Parazoarcus communis: one gene and its partners. The protein of the gene in region 3 interacts with the protein of the main gene of each other region in a pairwise test. Links are inferred from orthologs where the notes say so. Each region holds a gene or a part of one and is shown on either strand. Other genes may lie near its edges. The genes, in order: CEW87_RS01980, CEW87_RS17230 and grxD.

The links.
Region 1: the proteins of grxD (region 3) and CEW87_RS01980 interact in binary tests that used the Escherichia coli proteins (3 or more experiments, as listed by UniProt). The link is inferred for Parazoarcus communis from one-to-one orthologs.
Region 2: the proteins of grxD (region 3) and CEW87_RS17230 interact in binary tests that used the Escherichia coli proteins (3 or more experiments, as listed by UniProt). The link is inferred for Parazoarcus communis from one-to-one orthologs.

The regions. Positions count from the first base shown.
Region 1 is NZ_CP022188.1:428,235-433,888, forward strand. What follows is about bases 1,740-4,694. They hold CEW87_RS01980 (BolA family protein), read right to left. Parts: upstream 3,369-4,694; coding sequence 3,111-3,368; downstream 1,740-3,110. Other genes in these bases: rnk (nucleoside diphosphate kinase regulator), read left to right, coding at 1,740-1,803; murA (UDP-N-acetylglucosamine 1-carboxyvinyltransferase), read right to left, coding at 1,851-3,101; CEW87_RS01985 (ABC transporter permease), read right to left, coding at 3,382-4,134; CEW87_RS01990 (ABC transporter ATP-binding protein), read right to left, coding at 4,175-4,694. In the rest of the region: hisD (histidinol dehydrogenase), read right to left, coding at 1-604; hisG (ATP phosphoribosyltransferase), read right to left, coding at 613-1,257; more of rnk, read left to right, coding at 1,405-1,739; more of CEW87_RS01990, read right to left, coding at 4,695-5,077; CEW87_RS01995 (STAS domain-containing protein), read right to left, coding at 5,080-5,349; CEW87_RS02000 (MlaC/ttg2D family ABC transporter substrate-binding protein), read right to left, coding at 5,349-5,654. UniProt on the Escherichia coli protein: Involved in cell resistance against acid stress.
Region 2 is NZ_CP022188.1:3,760,452-3,766,083, reverse strand. The notes cover bases 1,193-4,125. They hold CEW87_RS17230 (BolA family protein), read right to left. Parts: upstream 2,831-4,125; coding sequence 2,555-2,830; downstream 1,193-2,554. Other genes in these bases: CEW87_RS17215 (group II truncated hemoglobin), read right to left, coding at 3,771-4,125; CEW87_RS17220 (septation protein A), read right to left, coding at 3,126-3,734; CEW87_RS17225 (YciI family protein), read right to left, coding at 2,827-3,126; CEW87_RS17235 (peptidylprolyl isomerase), read right to left, coding at 1,763-2,545; CEW87_RS17240 (acyl-CoA dehydrogenase), read left to right, coding at 1,193-1,671. Outside these bases: more of CEW87_RS17240, read left to right, coding at 1-1,192; more of CEW87_RS17215, read right to left, coding at 4,126-4,184; CEW87_RS17210 (MBL fold metallo-hydrolase), read right to left, coding at 4,174-4,887; CEW87_RS17205 (sensor histidine kinase), read right to left, coding at 4,884-5,632. UniProt on the Escherichia coli protein: Transcriptional regulator that plays an important role in general stress response. Has many effects on cell morphology, cell growth and cell division. Acts by regulating the transcription of many genes, including dacA (PBP-5), dacC (PBP-6), ampC and mreB.
Region 3 is NZ_CP022188.1:2,435,436-2,440,808, reverse strand. What follows is about bases 2,149-4,822. They hold grxD (Grx4 family monothiol glutaredoxin), read right to left. Parts: upstream 3,812-4,822; coding sequence 3,485-3,811; downstream 2,149-3,484. Other genes in these bases: prfA (peptide chain release factor 1), read right to left, coding at 4,739-4,822; prmC (peptide chain release factor N(5)-glutamine methyltransferase), read right to left, coding at 3,900-4,736; CEW87_RS11115 (nucleotidyltransferase family protein), read left to right, coding at 2,306-3,442; CEW87_RS11120 (HprK-related kinase A), read left to right, coding at 2,149-2,367. Outside these bases: CEW87_RS11135 (serine/threonine-protein kinase), read left to right, coding at 1-223; CEW87_RS22420 (hypothetical protein), read left to right, coding at 594-1,184; more of CEW87_RS11120, read left to right, coding at 1,420-2,148; more of prfA, read right to left, coding at 4,823-5,373. UniProt on the Escherichia coli protein: Monothiol glutaredoxin involved in the biogenesis of iron-sulfur clusters.

The DNA of each region.
Region 1 (5,654 bases), 2.0 Mb from region 3 along the record:
CAAGCGCAGCAACCGCTTGCGCACCGCCAATCGTGAACACCCGGTCCACGCCGGTAATCGCAGCGGCTGCCAGCACCAGCGGATTCTGCTCGCCGCCCGGCGTCGGCACGACCATGATCAGCTCGCCAACACCGGCCACCTTGGCCGGAATCGCATTCATCAGCACCGAACTGGGATACGAGGCCCGTCCACCCGGCACATACAGGCCGACGCGATCGAGGGGCGTCACCTTCTGCCCGAGGCGGGTTCCATCGGCCTCGGTGTACTCCCAGGAATCGGCCTTCTGGCGCTCGTGGTAGACACGCACGCGGTCGGCAGCCACGCGCAGCGCCTCGCGCTGCTCGACCGCCAGACCATCGAGCGCCGCATGCAGCGCAGACTTCGGCAGCTCAAGCGCCGCCATCGAGGCCACATCGAGGCGATCGAATCGTTTCGTGTACTCGATGACTGCTGCATCACCGGTCGCGCGCACCGCGCGCAGAATCTCGGTGACGGCTGCATCGATGCGATCGTCCGCAGATGCCTCGAACGCGAGCAGTGCATCGAGTACCGACAGGAATTCCGGCTCGCGCGCGTCGAGACGGCGAATGGGTGTCTGGCTCATGGCAGGCCTCAGGGTTTGACTGCGCCGGCGAAGGCGTCGAGCATCGGCTGGATAAGTTCGCGCTTGAGCTTGAGCGAAGCCTGATTGACGATCAGGCGCGAACTGATCGGCATGATGTCTTCGACTTCCTCGAGATTGTTGGCGCGCAGCGTGCCGCCGGTGGAGACCAGGTCGACGATGGCATCGGCCAGACCGACCAGCGGCGCCAGCTCCATCGAGCCGTAGAGCTTGATCAGATCGACGTGCATTCCCTTGCCGGCGAAATGCGCCTTGGCGGCATTGATGTACTTGGTGGCGACGCGGATACGACCGCCAGGACGGATTGCCGCCTCGTAGTCGAAGCCTTTCTGCACCGCCACACACAGGCGGCAGCGTGCGATGTTGAGATCGAGCGGCTGATAGAGCCCTGCTCCGCCATGCTCGATCAGCACGTCCTTGCCCGCGATGCCAAGATCGGCCGCGCCGTACTGGACATAGGTCGGTGTATCGGTCGCACGCACGATGACCAGACGCACATCAGGGCGGTTTGTGCCGATGATGAGCTTGCGCGAGCTTTCGGGATTGTCGGTCGGGACGATGCCGGCTGCTGCCAGCAGCGGCAGGGTTTCCTCGAAGATACGGCCCTTGGACAGGGCGAGGGTGATGCTGGACACGGTTCTGACCTTGCTGAATCGGGCCCGTATTGTAACCCGGCAGGGCTTCTGTTAGCCTCACACCAGATGGCTGAACCGCGACAGCGGCTCGGCCATTTTCTTTGTCTGCTCGACCATTTTCCTTTTTGTCATCAGGAAACGATCATCATGAAACCCGAGATCATCATCTCAACGCAGGACATGGACAGGCTCGAAGGCCTGCTGTCCGCCCCCTCCGCGCGCAGCAGAAGCGATCTCGATCCACTGCGTGCCGAACTCGATCGCGCCGATGTGCGCGAGACGGAAGACATGCCGGACGACGTCATCATGATGAACAGCCGCGCGCGCTTCCTGGAAGAAAACACTGGCCGCGAGTATGAACTCACGCTCACCTACCCGCGCGACGCCAGTGCCGAAACCAGCCACGTGTCCATCTTCTCGCCTGCGGGCAGCGCGCTGATCGGCCTCGCGACCGGTCAGAGCATCGACTGGACAACACCCGACGGGAAGCCGATCAGGCTGAAGGTACTGGCCGTAAAACAGGCCGCCGCAACGGCGCAACCGTAAGCGAAACAACCGGCGCGCCCTGACGGGCTGCGCCGGTGCGGGCGTCTTCAGTTCAGACGACGCACGCGCGCGCCGAGCGCCGCCAGCTTTTCCTCAAGTCGTTCGTAGCCGCGGTCGAGATGGTAGATGCGCTCGATCGTGGTCTCACCATCCGCTATCAGCCCGGCAATCACCAGACTGGCAGACGCACGCAGATCGGTCGCCATGACCGCAGCACCCTGCAGACGCTCGACCCCCTTGACCACCGCCGTATTGCCGTCGATGCGGATGTCTGCACCCAGACGCTGCAGCTCAACCGCATGCATGAAGCGGTTCTCGAAGATGGTTTCGCGGATCATCGCAACACCATCCGCCACGCAATTGAGCGCCATGAACTGCGCCTGCATGTCGGTGGGAAATGCGGGATAGGGCGAGGTCCGCAGGTTCACTGCCTGCAGGCGCTGAGGTGCCTTGAGGCGAATCGCATCGCGCTCGGTCTCGACCTCGCAACCAGCATCCATCAGCTTGTCGACGACGGCATCGAGGTAGGCCGCAGACGTCCCGGTCAGCCTGACATCACCGCCGGTTACTGCAGCCGCGCACAGATAGGTGCCGGTCTCGATGCGGTCGGGCATGATCCGGTGCGTCGCGCCATGCAGGCGCTCAACCCCCTGGATACGAATGACGTCGGTCCCTGCACCGGAGATGCGGGCCCCCATCGCCACAAGGCAGTTGGCGAGATCGACAATCTCCGGCTCGCGTGCCGCGTTCTCGATCACGGTCTCGCCATCAGCCAGGCAGGCCGCCATCATCAGGTTCTCGGTGCCGGTCACCGTCACCATGTCGGTGAACAGTCGTGCGCCCTTCAGGCGCGGCACTCGGGCATGCACGTAACCATGCTCAACCGTCACCTCGGCGCCCATCGCCTGCAGCCCCTTGATATGCTGATCCACCGGGCGTGCGCCGATGGCACAGCCGCCGGGCAGGCTGACACGCGCCTCGCCGCAGCGCGCCACCAGCGGCCCCAGCACGAGGATGGAGGCGCGCATGGTCTTCACCATCTCATAGGGTGCGACCGGATTGTTCAGGCCGGCAGCCTCCAGCGTCGCGGTGCCGCCATCGATGCTGACCTTCACCCCCATCTGCCCGAGCAGGTCGAGCAAGGTGCCGATGTCCTTGAGCTGCGGAACATTGGTAAAGGTGACAGGCTCCGCCGTCAGCAATGCCGCACACAGGATCGGCAGCGCCGCGTTCTTGGCACCGGAGATGGCTACTTCACCCGAGAGGCGGAAACCGCCTTCAATCAACAGCTTGTCCATGATCTTCGCTTACAGTCCCAACTCGACGCGCGCCTCGGCCCATTTGGCCGGGGTATAGGTTTGCAGCTGCAGGGCATGGATCTCGTTGCCCATCAGCTTGCCCAGCGTGGCGTAAACGGCCTGGTGCTGGCGCACCTTGAGCTGACCCTCGAAACTCGCGCTGACCACGATCCCGCTGAAATGCACACCATCATCACCGTCGATGAGAACGAATTCGCAGGGGAGACCCTGCTCGATCAACCGCTTGACTTCACTTGCCTCGAACATTTCCAGACTCCTCTCAGGCGCGCAACTTGTAGCCCCGTGCGAGCATCGCCAGGGTCAGTACCGCGACAAAAACAAAACACCCGCTCACCACACCGAGGCTGAGCCAGGGCGACACGTCGGACTGGCCGAAGAAGCCGTAGCGGAAGCCGTCGATCATGAAGAAGAACGGGTTGGCATGGGACACGTCCTGCCACAGCTGCGGCAGGGAATGAATCGAATAGAACACGCCCGACAGCATCGTGAGCGGCATGATCAGGAAGTTCTGAAACGCGGCAAGCTGATCGAACTTGTCCGCCCAGATGCCGGCAATGACGCCGAGCGAACTGAGAATGCCCCCGCCCAGCACGGCAAACACGATCACCCACAGGGGCGCGGCCATATGCAGTTCGACAAAGGGGATCGAGATCAGCAATACGCCGACGCCGACGAACAGACCACGAAAGGTCGAGGCGATCACGTAGGCCGCATAGAACTCACGATAGGACAGTGGCGGCAGCAGCACGAAGATGATGTTACCGGTGATTTTGCTCTGTATCAGCGAGGATGAACTGTTCGCGAAGGCGTTCTGCAACAGCGACATCATCACCAGACCGGGCACGAGAAAGGCGGTATAGGCGATATCGCCGTATACCGTGACGTGACGATCCAGCACATGGGAGAAGATGAGCAGGAAGAGCACGGCGTTGAGCACCGGCGCCATGACGGTCTGGAAGGCCACCTTGCGGAAGCGCAACACTTCCTTGTACAGCAGGGTGCGAAACCCCATCCACGGGGCGTCCTCACCAGACACGATCTGCTGCGGACGCTCAGACACGATGCATGACCTCAATGAAAACCCGTTCCAGATCCGGCTCGCCGAGATGCATCTCGGTCACGCCTGCATTGCCTTCGCGCAGACGGGCCAGCAGTTGTTCGACATCGGCGAAGGCATCGAAGGGAAACTCGATCCAGCCGCCCTCCACCGCATGTCCGCCAAGCACGAGCGCGACTTCCGGATGTGCGACCTTCACCCGCATGGTGTGCGTTGCAAAGCGATTGAGCAGGTTCTGCGTCGTATCGAGCGCGACCACCTTGCCCGCCTTGAGCATGGCGATGCGGCCACACAGGGTCTCGGCCTCTTCGAGATAGTGCGTGGTCAGCACGATGGTATGACCGTCCCGGTTGAGCTTGCGCACGAACTGCCACAAGCCCTGCCGCAGCTCGACATCGACGCCCGCGGTCGGCTCGTCGAGCACGATCACCGGCGGGCGATGAACCAGCGCCTGCGCCACCAGCACCCGGCGCTTCATGCCGCCGGACAGGGTCCGCATGTTGGAAGCCGCCTTGGCCGTCAGATCCAGGCTGGCGAGGATCTCGTCGATCCAGTCGTCGTTGTTGCGAATGCCGAAATAGCCGGACTGGATGCGCAACAACTCGCGCACGGTGAAGAAGGGATCGAAGACCAGTTCCTGCGGCACCACCCCGAGATTGCGCCTGGCCTTGCGATAGTCGCTCACGACGTCGTGGCCCATCACTTCAAGCTTGCCGCTATCCGCACGCACCAGGCCGGCCAGCGCGGAAATCAGTGTTGTTTTGCCGGCGCCGTTTGGCCCCAGCAAGCCGAAGAACTCGCCCTGACGGATTTCAAGGTCGACGCCGCCCAGCGCCTGCAGGCGCCCGTATTGCTTGGTCACGGCGGAAATCCGGATTGCGGGAACAGTCGTCGTCATGCTCAACCGGCAATCGGCAGGACTTCGTCCAGACCATAGAGTTCACTCAGGCTTTTCAGCCCGTCAGGCATACCGGTGACACTCAATGTGTCGCCGCGCGCCTTCAGCCGGCGCGACCATTCCAGAAGCAGCGCCAGCGCAGCCGAGTCGGCCTCGACAACGGCCGCGAGGTCTACGACGCAATTGCCCTCAGGAAGGGCACGATCGACCAGTCCGGCGATTGTCCGCATGGTGAGCACCCCCTCCATGCGGACAACGGTTGCTTCTGCCATCAACTGCCCGCCTGTGCGCTCACGAGCGAGCTGTTCTTAGACTCCAGCGAACGAATCAGGCCATCAATGCCGTTGCTGCGCACCTCGGAGCCAAAGCTGCCCCGATAGTTGGTCACCAGGCTCACGCCGGCCACGACCACGTCGAATACCTTCCAGCCTGTGCTGGTCTTTTCCAGCATGTAGTCGATGCCGATGGGCTGAGCCCCCGGCTGACGCACCTCGGTGCGCACCTGGACCGTCGTGTCGGCCACGCCCATGCGGGTGGGCTTGAAATCGATGACCTGCTCACGATACTGGGTCAGTGC
Region 2 (5,632 bases), 1.3 Mb from region 3 along the record:
CTGGAAGAGGCGAACAAGTTTGCCAGCGGTGTGCTGGCACCGCTCAACTGGAGCGGCGACCAGGAAGGCGCGAGCTGGAACGAAGGTAATGTGAAGACGGCTACGGGCTGGAAGGACGCCTACCGCCAGTTTGCCGAGTCGGGTTGGACTGCACTCGCCTGTGACCCGGAGTATGGCGGTCAGGGTCTGCCCAAGCTGCTGTCTACAGCAGTCATGGAGATGTGGAAGTCGGCCAACATGGCTTTCTCGCTGTGCCCGATGCTGACCACCGGTGCGATCGAGTCACTGATGCTGCGCGGCAGCGACGAACAGAAAACGATGTACCTGCCGAAGATGGTGAGTGGCGAGTGGACCGGCACCATGAACCTGACCGAACCGCAGGCGGGCTCGGACCTTGCCGCGGTGCGCACCAAGGCAGAACCGCAGGGCGACGGCACCTACCTGATTTCGGGTCAGAAGATCTTCATCACCTACGGTGATCACGACATGACCGACAACATCATCCATCTGGTGCTGGCGCGTTTGCCGGATGCACCCGAAGGGGTGAAGGGCATTTCCCTGTTCGTCGTGCCGAAGTTCATGGTCAACGCCGATGGTAGCCTCGGTGCGCGCAACGACGTGCATTGCGTTTCCATCGAACACAAACTCGGCATTCATGCCAGCCCGACCTGCGTACTCGCATTCGGCGACAACGGTGGTGCCGTGGGCACCCTGATTGGCGAAGCCAATCGCGGCCTCGAGTACATGTTCATCATGATGAATGAGGCCCGTTTCGCAGTCGGCATGGAAGGCCTCGCTCTGTCCGAGCGTGCGTATCAGCACGCGCTGCAGTATGCGAAGGACCGTATCCAGGGCACGGAAGCAGGTGTTCGCGGCGGCCCGAAGGTCAGCATCATTCATCATGCCGACGTACGCCGGATGCTGATGTCGATGAAGAGCCAGACCGAAGCCATGCGAGCACTCGCATACGTGGTCGGCGCGGCGACCGACTTTGCCCATCATCACGGCGATCAGGCTGTACGTGCGCAGAAGCAGGCCTTCGTCGATCTGATGATTCCTGTCGTCAAGGGCTGGCTGACCGAGAATTCGATCGAAGTCGCCTCAACGGGCGTTCAGGTACATGGCGGCATGGGCTTCATCGAGGAAACCGGTGCGGCCCAGCATTTGCGGGATGCCCGGATTACCACGATTTACGAAGGTACGACTGCGATCCAGGCCAACGACCTGATCGGGCGCAAGATTGCCCGCGAGAACGGCGTGACCATCAAGGCTCTGGTTGCCGAGATGCGTCAAGTCGAAGCTCAGCTCGATGCCGCGGATCCGGCGTTGGCTGCTATTCGCCGCTCGCTGTCTGCGGGTGTCACGGCCGTGGAAGAGGCTGTTGCCTACATTCTTTCGACCTACAACGAAGACATCAAGGCAGCCTCGGTCGGTTCGGTCCCCTTCCTGAAACTGCTGGGTATCGTGGCGGGCGGTTGGCAGATGGCTCGTGCAGCACTCGTGGCGAAGAAGAAGCTCGCCGAGCAGGCCGGAGAAGCCGGTTTCTACACAGCAAAGCTGGCTACGGCCCGTTTCTACGCAGACCATGTCATGGCTCAGGCACCCGGCCTTGCGTATGCGGTTGTGAATGGTGCTGCTGGCGCGCTGGAACTGCCAGAAGAGCTGTTCTAATCAGGCGGCGTGGTCTGCGCAACTCCGCAGACCACCAACAAAAAACGGCTGGTGGATTGCTCCACCAGCCGTTTTTTTGTTCAGGCAGGGCTTACTGAACCTTGGCCTTGGCCCTCAGGTCGAGGATGTGCTTTTCGACTTTCTGCTGTTGCAGGCGCTGCTGAATCTGGGGCTTCACCTCCTCGTAGGGGGGCGCCTTAAGGTCACGCACGTCTTCAAGCATGATGACGTGATAGCCGAAATCGCTCTTCACCGGGGTGGTCGTGAATTTGCCCTTGCTCAGTTTTACCATGGCTTCGGAGAAAGGCGCGACGAACATGCCGGGATTGCTCCAGCCCAGATCGCCACCACGCTCCTTGGAGCCGGGATCGCGCGAGTCCTTGGCCAGATCTTCGATCTTGGTACCTGCCTGAAGCTTCGCGATCACTTCCTTCGCTTGCTCTTCGGTCTCGAGCAGAACGTGGCGGGGCTTGTACTCCTTGTCGCCCATACGTCCCTTGACCGCATCGTATTCCTTCTTGATGTCGGCTTCCGAGACGGCATTGTTCTTGACGTAGTCTTGCAGATAGGCGCGGATCAGGATTGCCTGACGTGCAAGTTCCATCTGAGCCTGTACGTCACCCTTCTTGTCGAGGCCCTTGTTGACCGCTTCCTGGCCGAGAATCTCACGGCGAACCAGTTCTTCACGTACCGCTTCACGCAACTGCGGGCTATCGGGTGCGCCTTGTGCGCGCTGTTCGCTGATCATCGCTTCCGCACGCGCGGCAGGAATGGCCTTGCCGTTAACCGTAGCAAGGGAATCGGCCGCGAAGCTCGCCTGTGTGATGAAGCCCGCAAGGAGGGCGATAGCCAGACGGCTCGGGAAAGTTTTCATCGGTGTTCCTCAGTTGGATTGTTTGGCTTCTTCAGCCGTTTGAGCACGAATGGCAAGTGCGTGAATCTCGCCTTTCATCATTTCGCCGAGCGCGGTATAGATCATTCGATGCCGCGCAACGGTATTCTTGCCGATAAATGCATCGGATACGATATGCAGATTGTAATGGCCTCCACCGCTTCTTGCACCGGCGTGCCCTGCATGAAGATGGCTGTCGTCTTCCACCTCGATCAGTGAGGGCTCGAAGGCGGCGAGCTTGGCCCGGATGCGGTCCGGAACGCTCACGGCATGACCTTGATGAACGGGCGAACCGAAGTCCGTTCGAACACGCCCTGCTTGGCGTAAGGGTCATCGGCCAGCCAGGCTTCGGCATCGGCCTGCGAGGCGAACTCGGCAACGACCAGGCTGCCGACAAACCCTGCAGGGCCAGGGTCTGCCGAGTCGATCGCGGGCATCGGTCCGACGAGAATCAGGCGACCCTCGTCACGCAGCTTTTCAAGGCGCAGGAGATGTTCGGGGCGCGCGGCCTTTCTCTTCTCCAGCGAATTCGGTACGTCTTCACCCATCAGAACGTAAAGCATCAGCTTGCATCCTCCTGCATATGCTTTGAAAGGTAGAAGCCTTGCCCAAGCACGAAGGCGAGCATCAGGCCCATCCCGCCGAACAGCTTGAAATTGACCCAGGCTTCTTCCGAGAAGTTGTAGGCGACATAGAGATTGAGTACCCCCATGCAGACGAAAAAGAGTGCCCAGGCGAGGTTAAGCCTCGACCATACCAACTCGGGGAGCTGAATCTGGGCTTCCAGCATGTTGCGGATGAGGTTGCGCTTCAGCAGCAGGGCGGAAAACACAAGGACGCCACTGAAAAGCCAGTAGAGCGCAGTCGGTTTCCACTTGATGAAGGTTGGATTGTGGAAGAACAGCGTCGCACCACCGAAGACCACGATGATCGCCAGGCTGACCCACAGCATGCGGTCAACCTTGCGGTGCTTCAACCAGACAATGAGAATCTGCAGAAAGGTGGAAACAATCGCGACAACGGTGGCAATGAGAATGGGGGCCTGCGTCGCCACGATGCCATCCCCGAGCAGGCTCGAGGCGAGTGCGAGCGAAGCGTCGGGATCGGCTCCGGCAAATTTGTAGGCTGCAAAGAACAGGATGACCGGCAGCAGGTCGAAAAGAAACTTCATGTGCTTGATGACTTGATTCGAGGTGGATCGGTTGACTCAGACCTGCTCGGCCTGGTTCCGCATGTGGCTGGCCAGCGCAGAAAATGATTCGTGAAGGCGCGCTCGCAGGGCGGCATCCGCAATAGTCTCTTCGAGCGCCTGGGTCATGCACATCATCCACTGGTCGCGCTCGGATGTACCGATGGCGAAGGGAAGGTGCCTTGCGCGCAGGAAAGGCGGGCCGAAGCGCTCGACATACAACTGGGGGCCGCCAAACCAGCCGGACAGGAAGAGAAAGAGCTTTTCTGCCGAGCCGGAGAGGTCCTCGGCATGCATCTTTCTGATGCCGTAGGTTTCGGGCAGGTCGTTCATCAGTTGGTAAAATCGGTCGACCAGTGCGCGCACGGTGGCCTCGCCACCGATTTGGTCGTAGGGCGTGGAAACGGGTAGCTTGTTTGAATCAGACTGCATGGATGTCAATCATATCCTCGTTGCGGCCGCAGCGCAGGTTGGCCGGCACCGCCTCGTCGATGAGCCGGGGGCGCGGCAGGTTCAGGTTGTTCATCAGCTCGATGAAGGATTCCCGTGTCTGATCCTTGATGCGGACATTACTGAGACGTTCCTGTTCGACCGAGCTTACCCGCATGTTCTTGTAATCGTGCCCCGGATAGACGAGGGTTTCTCCGGGGTGCGACAGGATACGGCCGATGCTGTCGAACAGCGTACCCGCGTCCCCGCCCTGGAAGTCGGTGCGGCCGCAGCCACCGATCATCAGTGTGTCACCGGTAAACAGGCGGTCGCGCCAGAGAAAGCTTGTGCACCCCGGGGTATGACCAGGCGTGGCGATGGCCCGCAATACCTCACCGCCGAACACGATGAAATCGCCGTCCTTCAAGTGGCGATCGGCGCAACTGATGCCTGAGTGCTCACCGCTTGCACTGCGTGCACCGGTTACCTCACGCATACCGGCGGCACCCGTGATGTGATCGGCATGGGCGTGTGTTTCGAGCAGCCAGACCAGTTGCAGATTCAATTCCTGCAGCAGGGTGAGATAGCGCCCGACGTGTTCGCGCACCGAGTCGATCAGGACTGCATCGCCGGTCATCGGGTCAGCCAGAAGATAGGTGAGGGTGCAGCTTTGTTCGTCAAAAAGCTGCCGGAAAACGATGTTCATGCGCGATGGGCTCCAGCCGTAACCGCAGGCATTCTAACGCGGGAGGATGACGATGAGGTGAGCGGAATCCGAAGGATCGCGCGCAAGCCTCCTCCTTCACGGGGAAGCAGGTCGAGGCGCCCTTCGTGCGCACGTATTACGCGCTCGACAATCGCGAGTCCAAGTCCTGCGCCCTTGGTGTTACTGCGCGCGCCCTCAAGACGCGTAAACGGGTGGCGCATGCGCTCCACCTGGTCCTCTGGAATGCCGGGGCCGCGGTCTGCGACCTCGATACAGGCAGCGCCTCCTTCCTCGAATAGCGTTACGTCGAGCGGTTTGTCCTCTCCGGCGTAACGCAAGGCGTTGTCGATCAGATTGGCCAACGCACGTCTGAGTGAAAGACTGCGCCCGGGCGCTTCCAGCTGATCGGGCAAGGACAGGTTCAAAGCGACCCCGCGCAGACGGTAGGGCTCTGCCAGATCGGCTACGAGTGCCGTCAGGTCGATCGCCTGGGGCGGCTCCTGCGGCGCGCCACGGCCGAAATCGAGAAACTGCCCGATGATACGGTCCATCTCCTCGATATCCGTCACCATTGCCGTTACTTCGTCCTCGGGTGCGCCCGACATCTCGACACCGAGTCGAAGCCGGGCAAGCGGAGTGCGCAGATCGTGGGAGACGCCGGCAAGAATCAGGGCGCGGTCAGCGTCCGTTCGTGCAAGGTCTCCCGCCATCTGGTTGAACGCACGGGCAACGACTGCAATTTCCT
Region 3 (5,373 bases):
GCTCAGCGCCGGCGAGTGCTTCGGCGAGATGGCATTGTTCTCGGCCGGCGGCGGCATCCGCTCGGCCTCAATCGAAGCCGCCACCGAGGTCGAGGTCATCACCATGCGCGCACGGGCACTGCAACGCGCATCCGACACCTGCCGCATGCATTTCTACAAGGCGTTTCTGGAAGTGCTGTCTACACGGCTGTCGCTGATGAGTGCGCGGATTGCGAACCTTTGAATCCGTGGATGCGGCTGGCCAGCAGCGTCTTCCATCAGTTCGAATCTGTCGGTGTTTTTTACACTATCGCCTAAGAGATACATCCTCCACGCTCGGCCCGACGCGGGGTGCAATGGATGTACGCTTCTCCCGCTCAAACCCGGCGCTGCAATTCATGGGAGGAAAGCTCAAGGAATACATGGCGTTGTACGCGAACGATGACAGGCATGGCGCCAAACCAATGCGCGCTGGCGCATTTCCAATCAAAACCGCATAGCATCAAGGCATCAAATTTGCTTCCAATCGTGGAAACGTGCATTTTGCCGCAAACAGCGCGTAGCACCGCCTGTTAAAATGCGACACGCGCAGCAGAAAAATTCCGGAGCACGCCATGAATAACGAACCTGATCTGCACTCTGAAGACTCACCTGAGCAACCCGGCAGCTTGAGCCGTCGTTCGGCACTAAAACGCGCGGCAGGGGCAGGCATCATCATGAGTTCCCTCGCGTCGGGAAGCGCACTTGCGTCCATCAGCTGCCAGAAATATTCAAACTGGATGTCTGGAAAGCTCAATAGTGGAAGCCCTGGCAGGCCGGATACCTTCACTTGTGCGCTGGGGAGATCGCCCGGCTTCTGGAAGAATTCAGTCAAGGCCAATGGAAGCTGCTCCACTGCCTTGAACAACAACTTTTCAGGCATGTGCGATGCGGTCAAGGCCGTATACAACGCATCGTTTTCCACGGTTTTCGCGGGTGGCAGCAGCCAGACCTTCGGGCACATCCTCAAGAATGAGGGACAGAACTTCGGAAGCGGCATCAACGTCGATCGCGCGTTCTGTGCAGCCTATTTCAATACGCGCTTTTTCTCGGGTTATCCGCTTACCACAGCCGACCTGACGGTATTGTTTTCCAAGATTGGGACACCGGGCTTTGACGGAGAGGACGTCAAGGACTACCTTGAATCGACCTATGAGGCCGGTTGAAATCGAACGGTAGGCGAAGTGCCCCCCCTCCAGCATGACAGGTGCGTACCGGCCACCCGAGTCTCTTTAAAGTCATCAGTTGTTTCATCGGCGGTGCACGACGGCGAACGTGCGCTGCTTGACTTGGGTACAGGCAGGATCATCGTCGTTGACGAAATGGAATACTGTCGCATGCAGAACAGTGCAAACGCACCCGAACTGCTGCTATATGAAGATCTAGCAAGGGCAGGTTTCATTGAGCACCCCGACACCGTTCGACAAACTCGCTAATATCGACGAATCGAGAACTATCGCAGCGCTTGGCGGACCAGGTCTGATTCTCGACCTTGGCCCCTTGCTCGCGAGAGTTCGCGTGCGCAACCGTCAGGTTGCCCGGCAACTCCTAAGCCTCTACGGTGAGTTTCCCTCCACCCTCGAAGATGGCTTTGCTCACCTCGATGTAGAAGTCGGCCGCAGACCATGGCCGACAAGCCTGTTCAAACCGCAAGCCCGCTTCATCAGCGACGGCCACGAACCATTTGTCCCCCTACCCGAAGCGCACGCACTTCCGCTCATTGAGTGGGGCATGAACTGGACGATCGCAACCAGGGTCCCAAACTTCCTGATCGTCCACGCTGCCGTTATCGCACTGGACGATCGGGCAATCGTGCTGCCCGGAATCCCGGGCGCAGGGAAAAGCACCCTCTGTGCCGCGCTTGTCGCAGCAGGCTGGCGCCTTCTTTCCGATGAATTCGCGCTGATTCACCCCGATACGCTACAGATACATCCCATTCCGCGCCCGATCAGTCTCAAGAACGCCTCGATCGACATTATTCGCGCCCGCTGGCCGGACGCCTGGAGCTCCCCTCCCGTCCTCGATACGAGCAAGGGTTCTGTGTCACTATTCCGACCACCGACTGAAAGCGTGCATTCGATGAAACGCACCGCTTCGGCAACGAGCGTGATTTTTCCGAAGTACGCTTCCGGAAAAGACCTGAGTTTCGAGGCAATTCCAAGAGCACGCGCCTTGGCAAGACTCTCTGAGCACGTGGTCAACTTCACCGAACTCCCACGCAAACATTTCGGCGTAATGGACCGCTTGTTCAAATTTTGCCAAGCGGCCGACCTGGAGTACTCGGACCTTGACCAAGCCATCAGCCATCTTGGATCACTTATCCGGTCGGACAATGAGCAGAATGCTTGAAGAAGTTCTACTGGAGCCCTCACGCAGCCTCAAGCTGAGTCTCACGGAATGGGACCAACTCATTGCCAGCGCCCGCTCTGCGCAATTGCTCGCGCGCCTGGCTTGGCTCATGCGAACACACGAACTTGGACCTGCACTCCCCGAGGTGATATCCGACTTTCTGCTCGCCCATGAGGCACTTGCAGACGCACAGCATGAAGCCGTTCACCTGGAAGCTCACGAAATTCTTCGAGCGGTAGCAAAGACAGACTGCCCCGTCATTTTCCTGAAAGGCAGTGCTTACGTCCTGTCCGGCCAGCCCGTCAGGCATGGACGCTTGCTCGGGGACATCGACATCATGGTTCCCCGCAACCAGATCGCTGATGTCGAACTGATGCTGAAGCTCAGCGGCTGGAGCAACGCACATCATTCGCCGTACGATCAGCGCTACTATCGCCAGTGGATGCACGAGCTTCCCGCGATGATCCACCGGACCCGTGGCGTCGTGCTCGACGTGCACCATACGATTCTGCCACCCACGTCTCGCTCACAGCTGAACGCCGGAAAGCTGTTCAGTCACGCCAGGCCTCTCGATGGGCTGCACAATGCATTCGTTCTGAGCGAGATCGACTCGCTCATACATTGCGCCACACACCTGTTTCACGAAGGCGAGTTCGAAAAAGGCCTCCGCGACCTTCACGACTTCCACCTACTTCTTGAAGCAGCAATAGAAAGTGGCCTTGACGAATCGGGACTCGCCGAGCGCGCCAGGGAACTTGATCTTGCCTGGCCGCTTTACCTCGCACTCCGATACAACCAGCGGATTTTTGGCACTTCAGTCGCGGCGCGTGCGTTGGAGTTGCTCCACAAGAGCTGCACGCCCTCGCAAGCGCGAGTGCGATTGCTGGACAGTCTCTACGAGCGCGCACTGCGTGCCCATCACCCCCGCGCCCAAAATACCAATTCGGGGTTTGCGCTGTGGTTGCTGTTCGTGCGGTCACACTGGTTGCGCATGCCGCCCCACCTTCTGACCTACCACCTGAGCCGCAAGGCGATCACGCGAATGATGGGCAGCAGCAGCGAAGGGCATGGCTGACAGAGCAATCTGCGCACACCCCGCTGCTTAACACTCTCAGGATCAGGCTTCGACGATACCTGCATCCTTCAGCATCTGCTGCATCTCGCCGCTCTGGTACATCTCACGCATGATGTCCGATCCGCCGACAAACTCGCCGTTAACGTAGAGCTGCGGAATGGTCGGCCAGTTGGCGAACTGCTTGATGCCCTGGCGGATGGCTTCGTCTGCGAGCACGTTCACGGTGTGGAGATTCTTCACGCCACATGCGCTGAGAATCTGCACTGCGGTCGACGAAAAGCCGCACTGCGGGAACTGCGGCGTACCCTTCATGTAGAGCACGACGGGGTTGGTGGTGACTTGTTCGCGGATGACGTCCTGAGTGTCCATTTTTCGTACCCGTAAAAGTTGAGTTAAATAGTCGGGTAAATTTTAGGCCTGCGTCTGCCGACCGTCAATGACTCAGACAACAACGGCGTCAGACGCGGCCAAGCCAGCGTCCGCCTGATACCCGTTCGATACCGGCAAGATCCTTCCACGAGGCAATCGCAGCAAAACCCGCATCTGCCAGCAGACCCCGCACGGCCGACGCCTGATCGTAGCCGTGCTCAAGGAAGAGCCAGCCCTCTGCCTCCAGATGGGCCGGTGCGCGGGCGACGATTTCTGCCAGATCATCGAGACCCGCAGGCCCGGCAGCAAGCGCGGTGCGGGGCTCGAAACGCAGGTCGCCCTGCTCCAGATGCTCATCGGCCGATGCGATATAGGGCGGATTGGCGACGATGAGCTGGAAGCGCTCCTCGCCCAGTCCGGCAAACCAGTCGCTTTGCACGAAGGACACGCTCGCCCCCAGACGCGCGGCATTGGCCATCGCCACCCACAGCGCCTCGCGCGAGCGGTCGATTGCGGTGACATCCGCGCCCTCGAGTTCGAGCGCAAGCGTAATGGCGAGCGCGCCCGACCCCGTGCCCAGATCGAGCAAACGCGCTCGCTGCATGCCCGAAACATGTGCCACGGCCAGTTCGACCAGCAGTTCGGTATCCGGGCGGGGAATCAGCACGGCGGGGGTGACCATGAATTCGCGCCCGTAGAACTCGCGCTCGCCGGTGAGGTAGGCCACGGGCTCGCCGGCTACGCGGCGCTCGACCAGCTCGCGGTAACGGGCCCAGTCTTCGGGCTCGAGCCTGGTCTCGGGCCACGCGATCAGGCGCGACGCCGGGCACTGGAGCACGTGGCGCAACAGCACACGCGCCTCCATCAGGTCGATGCGCTGCTTTGCCCAGCCGAGGGCTCCGGCGATGTCGGTCATCGCGCTCATGCTCAATCGTCCGCCAGCGCGGCAAGCAGATCTGCCTGGTGCTCGAGCACCAGCGCGTCGATCAGCTCGTCCAGATCGCCTTCCATGACCGCATCGAGCCGGTAGAGCGTCAGGTTGATGCGATGATCGGTCACCCGGCCCTGCGGAAAGTTGTAGGTGCGGATGCGCTCTGAGCGGTCACCGCTGCCAACCAGACTTTTCCGGGTTGCCGCCTCGGAGGCCTGACGGGCGCGCAACTGGGCATCATTGAGCCGCGCCGCCAGCACCGCCATGGCCTGCGCCTTGTTGCGGTGCTGCGACCGGTCGTCCTGACACTCCACGACCAGCCCGGTGGGTACGTGGGTAATACGCACGGCGGAGTCGGTCTTGTTGATGTGCTGGCCGCCCGCGCCGGAGGCACGGAAGGTGTCGATGCGCAGATCGGCAGGATTGATCTCGATGGCGTCGAGTTCGTCCGCCTCCGGCATGACCGCCACCGTACACGCCGAGGTGTGAATGCGGCCCTGGGTCTCGGTGACCGGGATACGCTGTACCCGGTGCCCGCCCGACTCGAACTTCAGCTTCGAGTAGGCACCGTTGCCCACCACCCGCGCAATGACCTCGCGGTAGCCACCGAGATCGGATTCGTTCGCCGACA